One region of the Micromonospora sp. DT31 genome, then DNA from elsewhere that is predicted to be linked to it. Evidence: predicted binding sites of a transcription regulator. Region 1 holds the regulator's gene; each other region holds the start of a gene.
The links. Region 1 encodes HrcA, which represses chaperone genes, less so after heat shock. Its sites were predicted from a motif close to GGTTNGCACNCTCNNNNNGAGNGTGCNAACC; they were not measured.
Positions count from the first base shown of each region.

Region 2: a site for HrcA is predicted at 2,071-2,101, ahead of groL (chaperonin GroEL). Genes of this name have one in related genera too.
Region 3: a site for HrcA is predicted at 4,407-4,437, ahead of groES (co-chaperone GroES). Genes of this name have one in related genera too.

Region 1 is NZ_JBNCKZ010000008.1:57,491-63,489, forward strand. It holds gene ACLQ2X_RS15670 (DUF4870 domain-containing protein) at 1-249, opposite strand, end outside; gene hrcA (heat-inducible transcriptional repressor HrcA) at 482-1,504, shown strand; gene dnaJ (molecular chaperone DnaJ) at 1,578-2,717, shown strand; gene ACLQ2X_RS15685 (16S rRNA (uracil(1498)-N(3))-methyltransferase) at 2,719-3,453, shown strand; gene ACLQ2X_RS15690 (SDR family NAD(P)-dependent oxidoreductase) at 3,575-4,336, opposite strand; gene ACLQ2X_RS15695 (histidine triad nucleotide-binding protein) at 4,430-4,780, shown strand; gene ACLQ2X_RS15700 (serine hydrolase domain-containing protein) at 4,777-5,999, shown strand, end outside.
Region 2 is NZ_JBNCKZ010000007.1:76,650-82,648, reverse strand. It holds gene ACLQ2X_RS14200 (GNAT family N-acetyltransferase) at 1-317, opposite strand, end outside; gene ACLQ2X_RS14195 (cold-shock protein) at 541-744, shown strand; gene ACLQ2X_RS14190 (hypothetical protein) at 854-2,023, shown strand; gene groL (chaperonin GroEL) at 2,296-3,918, shown strand; gene ACLQ2X_RS14180 (hypothetical protein) at 3,987-4,223, opposite strand; gene ACLQ2X_RS14175 (GNAT family N-acetyltransferase) at 4,295-5,215, opposite strand; gene ACLQ2X_RS14170 (YfbM family protein) at 5,286-5,804, shown strand; gene ACLQ2X_RS14165 (hypothetical protein) at 5,865-5,999, opposite strand, start outside.
Region 3 is NZ_JBNCKZ010000004.1:167,136-173,134, reverse strand. It holds gene ACLQ2X_RS09330 (hypothetical protein) at 1-387, opposite strand, end outside; gene ACLQ2X_RS09325 (molybdopterin-dependent oxidoreductase) at 492-2,126, opposite strand; gene groL (chaperonin GroEL) at 2,243-3,889, opposite strand; gene groES (co-chaperone GroES) at 3,960-4,274, opposite strand; gene ACLQ2X_RS09310 (THUMP-like domain-containing protein) at 4,529-5,752, shown strand.

The DNA of each region.
Region 1 (5,999 bases):
GCCGCCCGGCGGGGGGTAGCCGCCCGGCGGGGGATAGCCGCCCGGCGGCGGGTAGTCGCCCGCGGGAGGCTGTCCGCCCGGGGGCGGATAGGCGCCGGGCGGGGGATAGCCGCCCGCGTCCGCTGCACCGGACAGTGGTGCGGTGGGTGTCTCGTCGACGGGTGACGAGCCGTACGGCGCCGCCGGTGAGGTCGGGTCGGGCGCAGGGCCCGGGTCCCCCGCTCCGGGCGGACGAGGAGGTTCAGTCATGGACGCCACGGTAGGTCCACCGGGCAACCCGCACCAGAGCGACACAGACTGAGGAAGAGCAGTTGTCCGGCCAGGTGGTGGCCGGTCGTGCGGCGTACCGCCCGAGGGCCCCTCAGGCGATCATCGCGCTGGAGGGGGTGCCGACGTAGACTGGCACTCGTTACAGTCGAGTGCCAGGCACCCGGCAGACGTCACGCGCGGGCCGTCCAGGTGCGTCAGGGAGGTGGGGGAGATGGGTCTCGACGACCGCAAGCTCGCCGTGCTGCGCGCGATCGTCGAGGACTACGTCGCCACCCAGGAGCCGGTGGGGAGCAAGGCCCTCGTCGAGCGGCACCAGCTCGGTGTCTCACCGGCGACCGTGCGCAACGACATGGCGGTGCTGGAGGAGGAGGGCTACATCCGGCAGCCGCACACCAGCGCCGGCCGGGTGCCCACCGACCGGGGCTACCGGCTCTTCGTCGACCGGCTGTCCCGGGTCAAACCGCTCAGCCCGGCCGAACGCCGGGCGATCGAGCGTTTCCTGGTCGGCGCGGTCGACCTCGACGACGTGGTGCACCGCACCGTCCGGCTGCTGGCCCAGCTCACCCGCCAGGTGGCCGTGGTGCAATATCCGAGCCTGGCCCGATCCAAGGTGCGCCACCTGGAACTGGTGCCGATCTCCACCACCCGGCTGATGGTCGTCATGATCGCCGACACCGGCCGGGTCGAGCAGCGGCTCGTCGAGCTGCCCGCCCCGATCTCCGCCGAGGACGTGACCGACCTGCGCCGACTGGCCAACGAGAAGCTGGTGGGCAGCCAGCTCGCCGAGACCCCGCCGCTGGTGCAGGCACTTGTCGAAGAGTCGTCGGCACGACTGCGCCCGGCCATGACCACGCTGTCCACCGTGCTGCTGGAGACCCTGGTGGAACGGCACGAGGAACGCCTCGCGCTGGCCGGGCAGGCCAACCTCACCCGGGGTGGCCTGCTCGACTTCCAGGGTTCGCTGCGACCCATCCTGGAGGCCCTTGAGGAGGAGGTCGTGCTGCTCAAGCTGATCGGGGAGACCGAACCAAGCACCACCCGGGTGCTCATCGGCGACGAGAACGAGTTCGACAACCTGCGGGCCGCCTCGGTGGTCAGCACCGGCTACGGCCCGGGCAGCACGATCGTCGGCGGGCTCGGCGTGCTCGGGCCCACCCGGATGGACTACCCCGGCAACATCGCCACGGTCCGGGCCGTGGCACGCTACGTGGGCGAACTGCTGGCCCAGAACTGACCAGTCAGGGCCGCCGGCCGGCTGCGGCCGACGACCGGAGCGACGCGAGACGAACATGAGGACACCGAACGCAGTGGCCAGGGACTACTACGGCATTCTCGGCGTGAGCCGGGACGCCTCCGACGACGAGATCAAGCGCGCCTACCGCAAGCTGGCGCGGCAGTTCCACCCGGACGTCAATCCGGACCCGGAGGCCCAGGAGAAGTTCAAGGACATCAACGCCGCGTACGAGGTCCTCTCGGACGACCGGAAACGGCAGATCGTCGACCTGGGCGGGGATCCGTTGGCCCCGGGCGGCGGGGGCGGCCCCGGCGGTCCGGGTGGCGCCGGCCCGTTCGTCGGCTTCCAGGACATCATGGACGCGTTCTTCGGCGGCGCGGCGGGCGGCAGCCGGGGTCCCCGGCCCCGCACCCGGGCCGGCGCCGACGCGATCCTGCGCCTGGAACTCGACCTCCACGAGACCGCGTTCGGCGTCGAAGCCCCGATCACCGTCGACACGGCCGTGCTCTGCACCACCTGCTCCGGCGCCGGCACCGCCGCCGGTACCCACCTGGCCACCTGCGAGGCGTGCGGCGGGCGGGGCGAGGTCCAGTCGGTGCAGCGCACCTTCCTCGGCCAGGTGGTCTCCGCCCGACCCTGCACGGTCTGCCAGGGCTACGGCACCACCATTCCGCACCCCTGCCCGACCTGCGCCGGTGACGGCCGGGTGCGCACCCGGCGCTCGCTCACCGTCAAGATCCCGGCCGGGGTCGAGGACGGCATGCGGATCCGCCTGGCCCAGCAGGGCGAGGTGGGCCCGGGCGGCGGCACCGCCGGCGACCTCTACGTCGAGATCCACGAGCGGCCGCACGACGTCTACTCCCGCAAGGGCGACGACCTGCACTGCCGGGTCACCGTGCCGATGACCGCCGCCGCGCTCGGCACCCGGCTGACCATCAAGACGCTGGACAGCGAGGAGACCGTCGACGTGAAGGCCGGCACCCAGCCCGGCAGCACGCTGCGGCTGCGCGCCCGGGGGGTACCGCACCTGCGCGGCACCGGGCGCGGGGACCTCTACGTCCACCTGGACGTGCGTACCCCGACCAAGCTCGACGCCGATCAGGAGCGGATGCTGCGCGACTTCGCCAAGACCCGTGGCGAGGAGGTCGCCGAGCTGACCAAGCAGGGCGGCTTCTTCTCCCGGATGCGGGACGCCTTCAACGGGCACGCCTGAGGTGTCGGCGCCGCTGTTCCTGGTCGACGCGCTGCCCACCGGCGACACGCTGACGCTTGACGGCCCGGAGGGCCACCACGCGGCCACCGTGCAGCGGCTGCGCGTCGGCGAGGAGCTGCTGCTCGCCGACGGTCGGGGCGGCACCGCCACCGCGACGGTCACCGCCGTCGGCCGCGGCACGCTCGACCTGCGGGTCACCGCCCGGGGGTACGCCGACGCGCCGGTGCCCCGCCTGGTCGTGGTGCAGGGCATCGCCAAGGGCGACCGGGGTGAACTGGCCGTGCAGGCGATGACCGAGGTCGGCGTGGACGAGATCGTGCCGTGGGCGGCGTCCCGCTCGGTGGTGCAGTGGCGCGGCGACCGGGGCGTACGGGCCCGCCAGAAGTGGGTGGCGACGGCCCGGGAGGCCGCCAAGCAGGCCCGCCGGCCGTGGCTGCCGGTGGTGGCCGGCGCCCCGGCCGAGTCCACGGTCGACGTGGCCCGGCGGATCTCCGGCGCGGCCGGCGCGTTCGTGCTGCACGAGGGCGCGCGGGAACGGCTGACCACTGTCGAGCTGCCGTCGGTCGGCGAGATCGTCCTGGTGGTCGGCCCGGAGGGCGGCATCGCCGACGCCGAGCTGGCCGCCTTCGCCGAGGCCGGCGCCCGGACGGTCCGCCTCGGCCCCTCGGTGCTGCGCACCTCCACCGCGGGCGTGGCCGCCCTGACCGTCCTGGCCACCCGCCTGACCCATTGGTAACCCGCCCCACCCCACCCCGCGCTCCCCGCCGATCTTGCAGTTGGCGCCCCTTCACCGTCCCCTTTGCGCGATTTGCCGGGCCGGAACCTGCACGATCGACGAGGTGGGGGGTAGGCCGGGGTCAGGTGCGCAGATAGGAGGCGCCGTTGAGGTCGACGATCGTGCCGGAGGCCCACTCGGCCTCGGGACTGGCCAGCCAGTGCACCGCCGCCGCGATCTCCTCCGGCCGGGCCACCCGGTGGAACGGCGACTGGGCGCGTACCGCCTCGCCCCGCTCGCTCTTCAGGTGCTCGTTCGTCATGTCGGTCTCCACGAACCCGGGCGCCACGCACGCCACCCCGATCCGGTACGGCGCCAGGGCCACCGCCAGCGACTGCGCCATCGCGTTCATGCCGGCCTTGCTGGCCCCGTACGCCGGATTGCCCGGCTCGCCGCGGAACGCGCCCCGGGAGGAGACGTTGACGATGCGACCCCCACGCTGCCGCATGTGCTGCGCGGCGCACCAGGCGGCGTTCGCGGCACCGACCAGGTTGGTGTCCAGCACCGCCCGCCACTGGGCCCGCCACTGCTCGTAGCTGCTGTCGAAGACCGGGTGCGGCGGATCCGCCGGCCCGAACACGCCCGCGTTGTTGACAAGCACGTCCAGCCCGTCGAGCAGGCGGGCCGCCTCGTCCACCATGAGGCGTACCGCGTCCGGATCGGCCAGGTCGGCGCGGACCACCACGTGCCCCTGGCCGGGCAGTTCGGCGCGCAGCCCCTCGGCCAGCCCGGCCGAGTCCCGGTGGTGGATCGCCACCCGGTCACCGCCGGCCGCGAAGGCCCGCGCCACCGCCCGCCCGATGCCCCGCGAGGCCCCCGTCACCAGCACCGCCCGTCCCGTCATGCCGGCCATCCTGCCGCACCCTGCCGGGATGTTCAGAAGGGCCCCTTCCCATACTGGAGGCGTTAAGAAGGGGCCCCTCCTTACACTGCTGCGATGGGAGTCGACTGCTTGTTCTGCCGGATCGTCGCCGGGGAGATCCCGGCCACCATCGTCCGCGAAACCCCCACCACCCTGGCCTTCCGGGACATCGACCCGAAGGCGCCCACCCACATCCTGGTGATCCCCAAGGAGCACTACGTGGACGTGGCCACGTTGGCCCAGGGCACCCCCGAACTCGCCGGGGAGGTGCTGCAGACCGCCGCCCTGGTGGCCGAGGAGGAGGGTCTGACTGTGGACGGCTTCCGACTGATGTTCAACACCGGCCCGTACGGCGGCCAGGAGGTCTTCCACGTGCATGCCCACCTGCTCGGTGGCGCGCCGCTCGGCCCGATGCTGTGCCGGTGACCGAGGTCTCCGACCGGCTCGACCGGATGACGCGGCGGGCCCAGGCCACCGGGCGTGTCCCGGCGGTCTCGGCGGCCCTGCACCGGGCCGACCGGCCGCTCTGGACCTGTACGGTCGGCGACACCGGCACCGACACCCCGCTCGGGCCGGAGACGGTGTTCCGGATCGGGTCGGTCACCAAGACCTTCACCGCCGTCCTGGTGATGCAGTGCCGCGACGACGGTCTGCTCGACCTGGACGACCCGGTCGGCCGGCACCTCGACCTGCCCGCGCACGGTGAGCTGACCGTACGCCGGTTGCTGTCGCACACCGCCGGCCTGCAACGCGAGCCGCACGGCGACGTGTGGGACAGCCTGCGTGCCCCGGGCGTCGACGAGCTGCTGGCCGATTTGGCCCGGGTGGAGCGGGTGCTGCCCACCGGTCGTCGCTTCCACTACTCCAACCTGGGCATGGCGCTGCTCGGTGAGACCGTCGCCCGGCTGCGCGGCGGCACCTGGGCCGGTGTGCTGGCCGAGCGGGTGCTGGCCCCGCTCGGGCTGACCGCCACCGGCCCGCGCCCGGGGGAGCGTGCCGCCACCGGTTACCTGGTCGACGCGTACTCCGACGAGGCCCACCCGGAGCCGGCGGCGGACTTCGGCGCGGTGGCGCCGGCCGCCCAACTCTGGAGCACCGCCCCGGACATGGCCCGCTGGGCCGCGTTCCTGGCCGACCCGGCGGCGCTGGACCCGGACGGCGCGGTGCTCGCCCCGGCGACCGTGGAGGAGATGCGCTGGCCGCTGACCACCACCGACGAGTCGCTCTGGGCGGCCGGCTTCGGGCTCGGGCTGATCCTGGTGCCGCAGCCGGAGCGGGTGACCCACGTCGGGCACGACGGCGCGATGCCCGGCTTCCTGGCCGCCGTCTACGGCCGCCGCGGCGGGGAGGGCACCCCGCCGGCGATGGGCTGCGCGGTGCTCGGCTCCTCCGGCACCGGCGTGGAGGTCCTCGACCTGGCGCACCGGCTGCTCTCCGCGGCCGCCGAGCACGACCCGGCCGACGTCGCGCCGTGGCGTCCCGGCCCGCCGGCCCCGCCGCACCTGCGCGCCATGCTGGGCCGCTGGTGGGGCGAGGGCTTCGAGTCGGTCTTCTCCTGGCACGACGGGGCGCTGCGGGCCCGGGGCGCGGACGATCCGCCCGGGAAGCCGCCAGCGGTGTTCGCGCCGCTGCCGGACCGGCCGGA
Region 2 (5,999 bases), on a different contig from region 1:
AGCCCTGTGCCGCGCCGGGACGGCGTCACGTAGACGGCGTAGACGAGTGTCAGGCCCGGCTCGTCCGGGGCGACGGTGCCACCGGCGTGGCCGACCAGGCGTCCGCCCGGGTCGGCGACGAACTGGGCGGTGTGGTTGCCCTGGGAGACCATCGCGATCCGGGCGGCGAAGTCCGCGTGCGGGCGGGCCGCGGCCTCGGCGACGGTCTCCAGGAAGGCCAGCGGGGTGTCGGCCAGCATCTCCAGCCGCAGAGCGCGCATCCGGGCCGCGTCCTCCGGTCGGAGGCGGCGAACGATGGTCGTGGGCGTGCTGGTCATGCCGCATGCATACCCGACCGGTTGGGAGGGGTGCGCGACCGGGCCGATTGTCGGCCAGAATATGCCCGATTTGTGGTCGTGGCGCCGTCGTCACGCCTCGTGTAGCGTGCGATTTCGGTCACCGATTTCAGCGGCCGTCATCGATTGCCGAACCGGTGTGCCGCCGGTGCCGGTCCGCCGGCTTCCGGGTCTTGGAACGCCGCGCAGAGTGAGGAAGTGCACCGTGGCACAGGGCAGCGTGAAGTGGTTCAACGCCGAGAAGGGCTACGGCTTCATCGCCGTCGACGGCGGGCAGGACGTGTTCGTTCACTTCTCCGCGATCGAGATGGACGGCTACAAGGCGTTGGACGACGGCCAGCGGGTCGAGTTCGAGATCGCGCAGGGCCAGAAGGGGCCGCAGGCCGAGCGGGTCCGGGTCATCGCCTGATTCCGGCGGGCGGTCGCCCGTGACGGGTCGCCCGGGGGTGGGGCTGCGGCGCGCGCGCACGCCATGGAAGATCATGGGCCGTTCCAGCTGTTGCCGCTGAGGAGGGCCCATGTCCGATCTGCCCGCGCCGGGATCCAGCGAACCGCCGCCGGGCGGCGATCCGAGCCCGCCGCCGGCCGGTTGGCCCGCGTCGGGGCAGGCCGGAGCGTCGGGGCAGCCGGGGCCGTCCACGCCGGGTGGGCGCGGCCCGACGTCGCCTCCGCCGGCCGGCTGGACCGCTCCCGGCGTGGACGGCTCCGGCGGCACCCCGCCGGGTTGGTCCGCCCCGGGCGGCACCCCGCCGGGCGGTTGGTCCGGGGCGTACTCGGGTCATCCGATGCCGGGTGCGACGTACCCGGCCGTGCCGGTCCCCGCCTACCCCGGCTGGTTCCCCGGTCTCGACCCCCAGGATCCGCTCGTCAACCCGCCGCACGCGGGCATCGGTCCCTGGTTCGCCCGCTGCTGGGGTGCGGTTCGCCGGGGCTGGCGGCAGCTTCTGCCGATCATGCTGCTGACCCAGGCCATCCCGGCGGCGGTGATCTCCGTCATCTCACTGTTCCTCACCCCCACCGGGGATCTGTCGACCGGGCCGGACGGGGCGCCGGTGCTGCCGGACGGCTACTGGCAGAACCTGTTCGCCCTCTACGGCGTCATCCTGGCGGCCACACTCATCTTCGGGCCGTTGCAGGCGATCGGCTGGGCCGCCGGGACGTGGGTGGTCACCCGCCAGGCGGCGGGCGAGCCGACCGGGCTGGGGGCGGCCTTCCGGTACGGGGTGCGCCGTGCCCTGGGCCTCTGGGGCTGGACCCTCGTGGTCTCGCTGCTGGTCACCCTGGGGTTCTGTCTCTGCGTGCTGCCGGGCGTCTACGCCGCGGCCGCGCTGGCGCTGTTCGGTCCGGTCTACCTGTTCGAGCGGCAGGACCCGATCGGGCGGTCCTGGCGGATGTTCCACAGGCGCTTCGGCATGGTGCTGGGTCGGGTGGCGCTGGTGGTGGCGGCGGTGATCGTCGCGTCCCTGCTGGAGGTGGTGGTGAGCGCGGTGAGCACGGCGGCCTTCGGTGCCGACCCGATGGCGACCGCGGGCACCGCGATCGGCGCGCTGGTGCTGGCGCTCGTGGCCGCGTCGCTGACCGCGCCGGCCTCCCTGGCGCAGCAGGTCGGGCTGGTCGTCACGTACGCCGAGCAGCGGGCGCAAGAAGGGCCGGTGACCGCGGGTCGGCTGGCGGCGGAACTCGGCTGACCGTGGCCGTCGCGCTTGCACTCGGGCAGGGAGAGTGCTAAACAAGTCATTGGCACTCGCGTACGGTGAGTGCCAATGGTCGGGGCGGTAGGGCCACGGTCGCACCGGCGTCGCAAAGGCGCCGGGGCGGTACGGGCCGGTCGTCGCGGGCTGTCCGGCCCGACCGAGGAGGACGTCGTCGTCGCCAGGTGGCGACGTCCCCAAGGTGCGTACACCAGACGGCCCATCCGGGCATCCGGATGGCCCGTGAGTGTCCAGGAGGACAACGCCGTATGGCCAAGATGATCGCGTTCGACGAAGAGGCGCGCCGCGGCCTCGAGCGGGGCATGAACCAGCTCGCCGACGCCGTGAAGGTGACCCTCGGCCCCAAGGGCCGCAACGTCGTGCTCGAGAAGAAGTGGGGTGCCCCCACCATCACCAACGATGGTGTGAGCATCGCCAAGGAGATCGAGCTCGAGGACCCGTACGAGAAGATCGGCGCCGAGCTGGTCAAGGAGGTCGCGAAGAAGACCGACGACGTCGCCGGTGACGGCACGACGACGGCGACCGTCCTGGCCCAGGCCCTGGTCCGTGAGGGTCTGCGCAACGTGGCTGCCGGCGCCAACCCGATGGCCCTGAAGCGGGGCATCGAGGCCGCCGTCGCCAGCGTCTCGGAGGAGCTGCTCAAGCTCGCCAAGGACGTGGAGACCAAGGAGCAGATCGCCTCCACCGCCTCCATCTCCGCCGCCGACCCCAGCGTCGGTGAGATCATCGCCGAGGCGATGGACAAGGTGGGCAAGGAAGGCGTCATCACCGTCGAGGAGAGCAACACCTTCGGCCTGGAGCTCGAGCTCACCGAGGGCATGCGCTTCGACAAGGGCTACATCTCCGCCTACTTCATGACCGACCCGGAGCGTATGGAGGCCGTCTTCGACGACCCGTACATCCTGATCGTCAACAGCAAGATCTCGTCGGTGAAGGACCTGCTCCCGATCCTGGAGAAGGTCATGCAGTCGGGCAAGTCGCTGCTGATCATCGCCGAGGACCTGGAGGGCGAGGCCCTGGCCACCCTGGTGGTCAACAAGGTCCGCGGCACCTTCAAGTCGGTCGCCGTCAAGGCGCCGGGCTTCGGTGACCGCCGCAAGGCCATGCTGACCGACATCGCCATCCTCACCGGTGGCCAGGTCATCAGCGAGGAGGTCGGCCTCAAGCTGGACGCCACCGGCCTCGAGATGCTGGGCCGCGCCCGCAAGGTCGTGGTGACCAAGGACGAGACCACGATCGTCGACGGCGCCGGCGACGCCGACCAGATCCAGGGCCGGGTCAACCAGATCCGGGCCGAGATCGACAAGAGCGACTCCGACTACGACCGGGAGAAGCTGCAGGAGCGTCTGGCCAAGCTGGCCGGCGGTGTTGCGGTGATCAAGGTCGGCGCGGCCACCGAGGTCGAGCTGAAGGAGCGCAAGCACCGCATCGAGGACGCCGTCCGCAACGCGAAGGCCGCCGTCGAGGAGGGCATCGTCCCGGGTGGTGGCGTCGCGCTGGTGCAGGCCGGCAAGACCGCCTTCGACAAGCTGGACCTGGCCGGCGACGAGGCGACCGGCGCGCAGATCGTCAAGGTCGCGCTGGACGCCCCGCTGCGGCAGATCGCCGTCAACGCCGGCATGGAGGGTGGCGTCGTCGTCGAGCGGGTGCGCAACCTCGACCCGGGTCACGGCCTCAACGCCGCGACCGGCGAGTACGTGGACCTGCTGGCCGCCGGCATCATCGACCCGGCCAAGGTGACCCGTTCCGCGCTGCAGAACGCCGCCTCGATCGCCGCGCTGTTCCTCACCACCGAGGCCGTCGTGGCGGAGAAGCCGGAGAAGAACCCGGCCGCCCCGGCTGGCCCGGGTGGCGGGGAGATGGACTTCTGAGTCCAGCTCCACACGTACGCCGGAAGGGGGCGGGCCGCGTCAGCGGTCCGCCCCCTTCCGTGTGCGCCTCAGGTGGGCAGCGGGCGTTGGTTGCGCCGCTTGTGCGCCCGGTCGTACGGCGGTGGCAGCCGTCTCGGCTCGTCCACCGGTTGCTCCTCGACCTGGGCCGGGTCGGTTCCGGTCAGCTCGGCGAGCTGTTCGGCGTCGCCGACGTCGAGCCGGTCGAACGGGAGCGCACCGGGCCGGTCGTCGGCGGGGCGCCGGCCCCTCGCCGGGTCGTCGGCCCGTTCGTCATTGGTGGTCATGCGCCGCCTCCTCTGCTCTCCGACCGTAGGCCCGGTCGATGGCGGAGGAGGGAGAATGGCGCTATTGACGGCTATGGGCCGGTGAGGGTCTTCCGGTAGAGGAAGAACACCCGCTCGATGCGGGCCCCCGCCGTGCCCGAGTAGAACGGCACCGGCCCCACCCAGCCGATCTGCGCCGACCGTAGCCCGGCGGCGGCCTGGTCGCGCAGGCAGCGGCGTAGCAGCAACCCGCCGATCCCCAACCCTTCCGCCGCCGGGGCGGTGCCCATCGGCCCGAACCAGCTCGGCCGCGACGACCCGTACGCGGCGAAGCCGAGGATCTGGCCGTCGCGCTCGGCGAGGTGCGCGCCCGCCTCCGGCCGTCCCACCGATGCGGCCAGCTCGCCGTCCCACGCGCCGCCGAACGTGCCGCGGGCGAAGACGGTCAGCGCCGGTACGTCGGCCGGCTCGGCGCGGCGTACCGTGACGCCCTGCGCGGCCAGGCGGCGTTGCGCGGCGTCGGTCGGCCGCACGGCGGGTGAGCCGTCCGTCAGGTCGACGGTCATGTTCCAGGCCGTCCGGTCCTGCCGGTAGCCGTGGGCGAGCGCGGCGCAGATCGCCGGGGTGTAGCGCACGTCGATGCCGGGCCAGGCGTAGTGCGGCGGGTTTCCGGCGAGCAGCAGCTCGGTCACGCCCGACGCGGCGAGCCGCCGTTGCGCCTCGACGAGCAGGGCGCGTCCGACGCCCCGGCGGCGCTGGCCGGGAGCGACCGCGACCAGGTCCACGTGGCCGAGTCCCGGCTCCCGCGAGGACACCGACCCGACCAGCACGCCGGTCAGGTCGGCTCCTCGGGTCGCGCCGAGCACGACGACGGGCCGGTGCGCCGCCGCGCCGCGGGTCAGGGCGTCCACGATGGCCGCTGCTTCGGCGGCATCCTCGGGCAGGTCGAGCGCGCGCCGGCAGAGGTCGACCACGGTGGCCGACGGCTCCAGTTCGGTGATCTCCACGTCCATGGTCGTCGACCGTAGCCTCCGCGCGGGGCTACAGGTGTCGGTCCCGATCCCTATGCTGCCGTTCGTGAGCATGATCGGTAACTGGCTGCGGGTGACGCCGGAAGAACTGGCCCGGGCGCGGGAAGACCACAACTGGGCCTACGAGTTGGCGCAGGCGCAGGCGCAGGCGGACGACGGGCGGCACGGCAGCACCGACAAGGCGTGGCAGGCGCTCGAGTTCCTGCTGGATCGGTACGGGATCACGGTGCCGGTGGTCACCGGTGGACCGCTGCTCGCCGCGCCGGCGGACGACCCGCCCGAGGGCTTCGACTGGGACGAGTTCGTCGAGACGCACGACTGGGGGTACGGCCCGCCCACCTACCTGAAGCCGGAGCACGTGGTCGAGGTGGCGAACGCGCTGGCCGGGGTCACCGAGGCCGACCTGGTGCGGGGGGTCGACCCGGCCGAGCTGACCGCGGCGGACATCTACCCCCTGATCTGGGACCGTGACAACCAGTTGGAATGGGTGGCCCACTACCTGCCGTACGCGCGGGCCTTCTTCGCCGACGCGGCGAAGGCCGGTGACGCCGTCATCTGCTGGATCGACTGATCGCGGTCGCCGTGGTGGCCGGCGCGACAATCGCGGCGGCCACCACGGGTCGCGTCCGGGTCAGCGCAACGTGCGGGTGACCTGCGCGGCCCATTCCCGCTCGAACTCCTCGTACGAGATGCCGAACACCTGCGGGATCAGGTTCTTGACCGTCTTGCCCCGATAGTGCTCGGCGACGAACTGGAACATCTTCTG
Region 3 (5,999 bases), on a different contig from region 1:
CGGCTCGTCCAGTTTGCCGCCCGCGCTCCGGCCCACCTCGAACCACTGCTTGCCGGCCGGCGGCTTCCACCGCGAGGAACGGAGGTACGCCCTGTCGGCCTCCGCCACCGCGGTCCCATCGATGTCGGACGTCGGCACCATGTCGTTGCGGAACGTGTAGGAGAAGGAGGTGGCGAGATCGACGACCGTCTCCGCCTTGCCGGTCAGGAGACCCCCCTCGGACAGTTTGACCTTGAACGACGCCCGCACCGTCTTCGCGCTCCGTACGGCCTCGGCGCCGGCACGCAACGCCGTGGTCGCCGACGAGTCCTTCGTCGTCGGAAGGTCATCGCCTCCGCAGCCGACCAACGAGACGACACTGACGATCACGACACCCAGCCGCGCCATCCCCCGCATGATGTGCACCCGATCCCCCGTTTCGATGATCACACCGACGGCCGCAGGCTAGCAGCCTGGATGTCGTCACCAGGCGCTCGCGCCACCTCGGGAGGTCAGGCCACTGTGACCCGTACGGTGTGCCAACCGGTCGCGCCGTCCGGGGCGACCGGCCTGCGCTGCTCCGGCTGCGTGCCACCGGTCGCGTCGGTGGCCCGCACCTGGAGCGTGTGCTCCCCCGGCGTGGCCTCCCAACGCCACGACCACTGCACCCAGGTGTCCGTCGACACCGTCGGAGCCAACGTCGCGTCCCGCCACGGGCCGCCGTCGACGCGCACCTCGACGCGCCGCACGCCCCGGTGCTGCGCCCACGCCACACCGGCGACCGTCACCGGGCCGGCGGCCGGGCGGCTGCGGGGCCGGGGCGTGTCGATGCGCGACTGCGTCTTGACCGGCCCCTCGGCGGACCAGCCACGCGGCACCCAGTACGCGTCGAAGTCCGCGAAGCTGGCCAGCTCCAACTCGGTGAGCCACTTGCACGCCGAGACGTAGCCGTACAGGCCGGGCACCACCATCCGCACCGGGAAGCCGTGCTCGATCGGCAGGGGCTCACCGTTCATCCCGACCGCGAGCAGCGCGTCCCGCCCGTCGCGCAGCGCCGCGGTCGGGGCGCCGCAGGTCCAGCCGTCGGCCGCGCGCCCCACCACCTGGTCCGCGCCGTCCTCCGGGCCCGCCTCGTCCAGCAGGTCCTTGAGCGGTACGCCGAGCCAGCGGGCGTTGCCGATCAGGTCCCCGCCGACCTCGTTGGACACGCAGGCCAACGTCACGTAGCGCTCGACGAGCGGGCGGGCGAGCAGGTCGTCGAAGCTCAACTCGATCGGCTTGCGCACCCGGCCGTGGATGCGCAGCCGCCAGGTGACCGGGTCCACCTGCGGCACCACCAGCGCGGTGTCGATCCGGTAGAACTCCCGGTTCGGCGTCACGTAGGGGGCGAGCCGGGGCAGGGACAGGTCCGCCCCGACGGGCACCTGTGGCGCGGGCGCGGCCGGGGCCGGCAGCTTCACCGCCGCGCGGGCCGTCGAGACACCACGCCGGCCGGCCAGCCAGTGCCCACCCAGACCGGCGACCGACGCCGCGCCGGCCAACAGCCCCACGCCGCGCAGGAACCGGCGACGCGACTCCGGATCGTCGTCCCGCGCGGGTGGCTCCCAACCGCCGGAGGACTCCTCGTCCTTCGCGAGCGCCGCGACCGCCGGGGGCGGTACGGACGCCCGGCGGTGTGCCGCGGCATCGCCGGCCGGCCGGTCGGAGTCGACCCCGCGCAGCGGGCCGGCGACGAAGGCCCAGAGCGTGAGCGCGCCCAGGGCGCCGCCGACGAGCGACGGCAGCACGTCGAGCGGGCCCGCGCCGGGCCGGGTCAGCGCGGAGGCCACCCCGAGCGCGGCGAACACCGCGATGCCGGCCAGGCCGGTCGCCAGCCGGCGGGCGGCGGCCAGACCGAGCAGCGCGCCGAAGACGGCCAGCAACAGCCCCGTCCCGATCAGCAGCGCGATCTTGTCGTACGTGCCGAAGACGTCGATGGCGAATTGCTTGAGCGGCTCCGGCACCAGGTCGACGACGAGGCCGCCGACCGCGATCAGCGGGGCGGACCGCGGACCGGTCAGCACCGCCACCGGCTCCGCCACACCGAGTGCCACCACGGCGGCGACCACACCGGACAATGCCGCGCGACGGCGGGAGAGGGTGTTCACCCATCCAGTGTTGTCGACCGCGGGCCTCGGCCGCCAACCTCGTCCGGCGCCGGGTACGCGTCAGGGCACACCGCCACGTCGGCGGTGTGCCCTGACGTCGGGCCGAACTCCTCGGGTCAGAAACCCGGGCCGTGCTGGTGGCCGTGCCCGTGCGAGTGGCCGTGCCCACCGGCGGCGGCCGGCTCCGGGTCGGCCGGCTTCTCCACGATCAGGCTCTCGGTGGTGAGCAGCAGGCCGGCGATCGAGGCGGCGTTGGTGACCGCGTTGCGGGTCACCTTCACCGGGTCGATGATGCCGGACTTGGCCAGGTCGACGTACTCGCCGGTGGCGGCGTCCAGGCCGTGGCCCCAGTCCTGGCCGACGACCTTCTGCACCACCACGTAACCGTCGTGGCCGGCGTTCTGGGCGATCCAGCGCAGCGGCTCGACGAGCGCCTTGCGCACGATCGAGACACCGACCTTCTCCTCACCGGTGAAGCCGAGGTCGTCGTCGAGAACCGGCAGGATCTGGGCCAGGGCGGCGCCGCCACCCGGGACCGTGCCCTCCTCGACCGCGGCCTTGGTCGCGGCGATGGCGTCCTCGATGCGGTGCTTGCGCTCCTTCATCTCGACCTCGGTGGCCGCGCCGACCTTGATCACGGCGATGCCGCCGGAGAGCTTCGCCAGCCGCTCGGCCAGCTTCTCCCGGTCCCAGTCCGAGTCGGACGCCTCGATCTCCTTGCGGATCTGGGCGACCCGGTCGGTGACCTCGGAGGCCTGTCCGCCACCGTCGACGACAGTGGTGTTCTCCTTGTCGACCACGACCCGGCGCGCGGTGCCGAGCACCTCCAGGCCGACCTGGTCGAGCTTGTAGCCCAGTTCCGGGGCGACCAGCTCGGCGCCGGTGAGGATCGCCATGTCCTGCAGCATCGCCTTGCGGCGGTCGCCGAAGCCGGACGCCTTCACCGCGCAGACCTTGATGGTCTTGCGGAGGGCGTTGACCACGAGCGTGGACAGGGCCTGACCCTCGACGTCCTCGGCGACGATGAGCAGCGGCTTGTTGTTCTGGAGAACCTTCTCCAGCAGCGGCAGCAGCTCCTCGATGGCCGAGATCTTCTGCGTGGTGATCAGGATGTACGGGTCCTCCAGGACCGCCTCCTGCCCCTCCGCGTCGGTGACGAAGTTCGGCGAGATGAAGCCCTTGTCGAACTGCAGACCCTCGGTCACCTCCAGCTCGGTGGTGAGCGCGGAGCCCTCCTCGACGGTGATGACACCGTCGCGGCCGACCTTCTCCATCGCCTCGGCGATCAGCTCGCCGATGGTGGCGTCCTGCGCGGAGATGGTCGCCACGTGCGCGATCGACTCCTTGCTGGAGACCTCGACGGCCTTGCCGAGCAGCGCCTCGGAGACCTTGGCGGCCGCCGCGTCGATGCCCCGCTTCAGGCCGGTCGGGTTGGTGCCGGCGGTCACGTTGCGCAGGCCCTCGCGGACCATGGCCTGGGCCAGCACGGTCGCGGTGGTGGTCCCGTCGCCGGCGACGTCGTTGGTCTTGGTCGCCACCTCCTTGACCAGCTGCGCGCCCAGGTTCTCGTAGGGGTTGGTGAGCTCGATCTCCTTGGCGATGGTCACGCCGTCGTTGGTGATCGTGGGCACACCGAACTTCTTGTCCAGGACGACGTTGCGCCCGCGCGGGCCGAGGGTGACCCGGACCGTGTCCGCGAGGGCGTTGACACCGTGCTCGAGCAGGTGCCGGGCGTCATCCGAGAAGCTCAGGATCTTCGCCATCAATATCCCTTCGAAGCGACGTTGCCCCGGCCCGGCGAGCCGGATCGGGGCAACGACACTGATCGGTTGCTTACTTCTCGATGACCGCGAGGACGTCGCGGGCGGAGAGCACCAGGTACTCCTCGCCGGCGTACTTGACCTCGGTGCCGCCGTACTTCGAGTAGAGAACGGTGTCGCCGACCTTCACGTCGACCGGCACGCGGTTGCCCTTGTCGTCGATCCGGCCGGGGCCCACAGCGAGGACGGTGCCCTCCTGCGGCTTCTCCTTGGCGGTGTCGGGGATCACGATGCCCGAGGCGGTGGTGGTCTCGGCCTCGTTCGCCTGCACCACGATGCGGTCCTCGAGCGGCTTGATCGCAACCTTGGTCGCGGTAGTCACGGGCATACCCTCCCGGGTACTTGGTGTCGTTACCGGTCAGCGTGCCGACCGGCGTCAATCTGCCACATGCCACCGGGCGGGACCGTCGTCGCGGGTGCCGGTCCGCCTGGCGCTCAACTCCCGGGCACGAGGCCCGGTCGTTGGCACCCTCAGGGTGAGAGTGCTAATCGCAGGTTATTCCTCAGCTAGCACTCCGTCAAGGAGAGTGCCAACGCCGTGCCCTTCGTGTCGCCCCGGAACCGGGTCGGGAGAATGGTCCGGTGGACCTCGACCAGCTCGCCGCGCTGCGTACCCCCGAGGGGTCGGCCGCGCTCGCCGCGGCCGACCGGGTGGCCGGCGGCGACCCGCTGACCGCGGCCGCCGCGCTGCGTTCGGCAGGCATTCCGGGCGGACTCGCCGCCGCCGCACTCACCCAGGCGGAACTGCGTCGCCGGGCGGTCGGCAAGTTCGGGGCGGAGGCCGCCGGGATGTTCCTCACCCGGGCCGGCCTGGAACAGGCCACCAGGCGGGCGGTGGCGGACCGGCGGGCGGCGCGCCTGCGGGCCGCCGGCGTGCGCACCCTGGCCGACCTGGGCTGTGGGCTGGGCGCGGACGCGCTGGCCGCGGCCCGCGCGGGCATCCGGGTGCACGCGGTGGAGGCCGACCCGCTGACCGCGGCGATGGCCGCCGCCAACGCCGAAGCGGCCGGGCTCGCCGGGTCGGTCACGGTGGAGTGCGGCGACGCCACCGCGTTCGACGTGCGCGGCGTCGACGCCGCCTTCTGCGACCCGGCGCGGCGGCGGGCCGGCACCGGGCGGCGGGTGTTCGACCCGAACGCCTACTCGCCGCCGTGGGACTTCGTCACCGGACTGGCCGACCGGGTGCCGCGCACGGTGGTCAAGGTCGCGCCCGGCCTGGACCACGCGCTGATCCCGGCCGGCGCCGAGGCGGAGTGGGTGAGCGTCGACGGCGACCTGGTGGAGGCCGCGCTGTGGTGCGGCGACCTGGCCGGCGTCCCCCGCCGCGCCACCCTGCTGCGTGAGAAGGAAGGGCCCCTTGTTAACGCCTCCGGTAGTAAAAGGGTCCCCTCCTATCACCTGACCGGCACCGGAGCGGCCGAGGCGGAGGTGGGGCCGGTGCGGCGGTTCCTCTACGACCCGGACCCGGCGGTGGTACGCGCGCACCTGGTCGCCGAGCTGGCCGCCGACCTCGACGCCACGCTGGCGGACCCGTCGATCGCCTACCTGTACGCCGACGAGGCCCGCCCCACCCCGTTCGCCCGCTGCCTGGAGATCACCGACGTGCTGCCGTTCTCGCTGAAGCGGCTGCGCGCGCTGCTGCGGGAGCGCCGGGTCGGACGGTTGGAGATCCGCAAGCGCGGGTCGGCGCTGGAGCCGGAGAAGCTGCGCCGCGATCTGCGGCTGGCCGGCGACGCGCCGGCCAGTCTGGTGCTGACCCGGGTGGCCGGCGCGCCGACGGTGCTGGTCTGCCGGCCAGGCGGGTAGGCGCCGACCCGGCCGGGCTGCCGTCCGACGAGGTGGTGCGGCCGAGGTCGACGGCGCGCTGACCGTGGCGGTCGTGCCGGTCACCGGCGAACTGGACCTCAAGGCCTTCGCCGCGGTCGCTCCGCTGTCCACCCGGTGACGGACGCGCGGGCCGCCCCGCTGTCCGCCCGTCTGGCGGGACGGGGAACACGAGAACGGGAAACGCGCGGAGGACCGGCCGCCGGCACGACCGGCCCGTCCCCCGCGC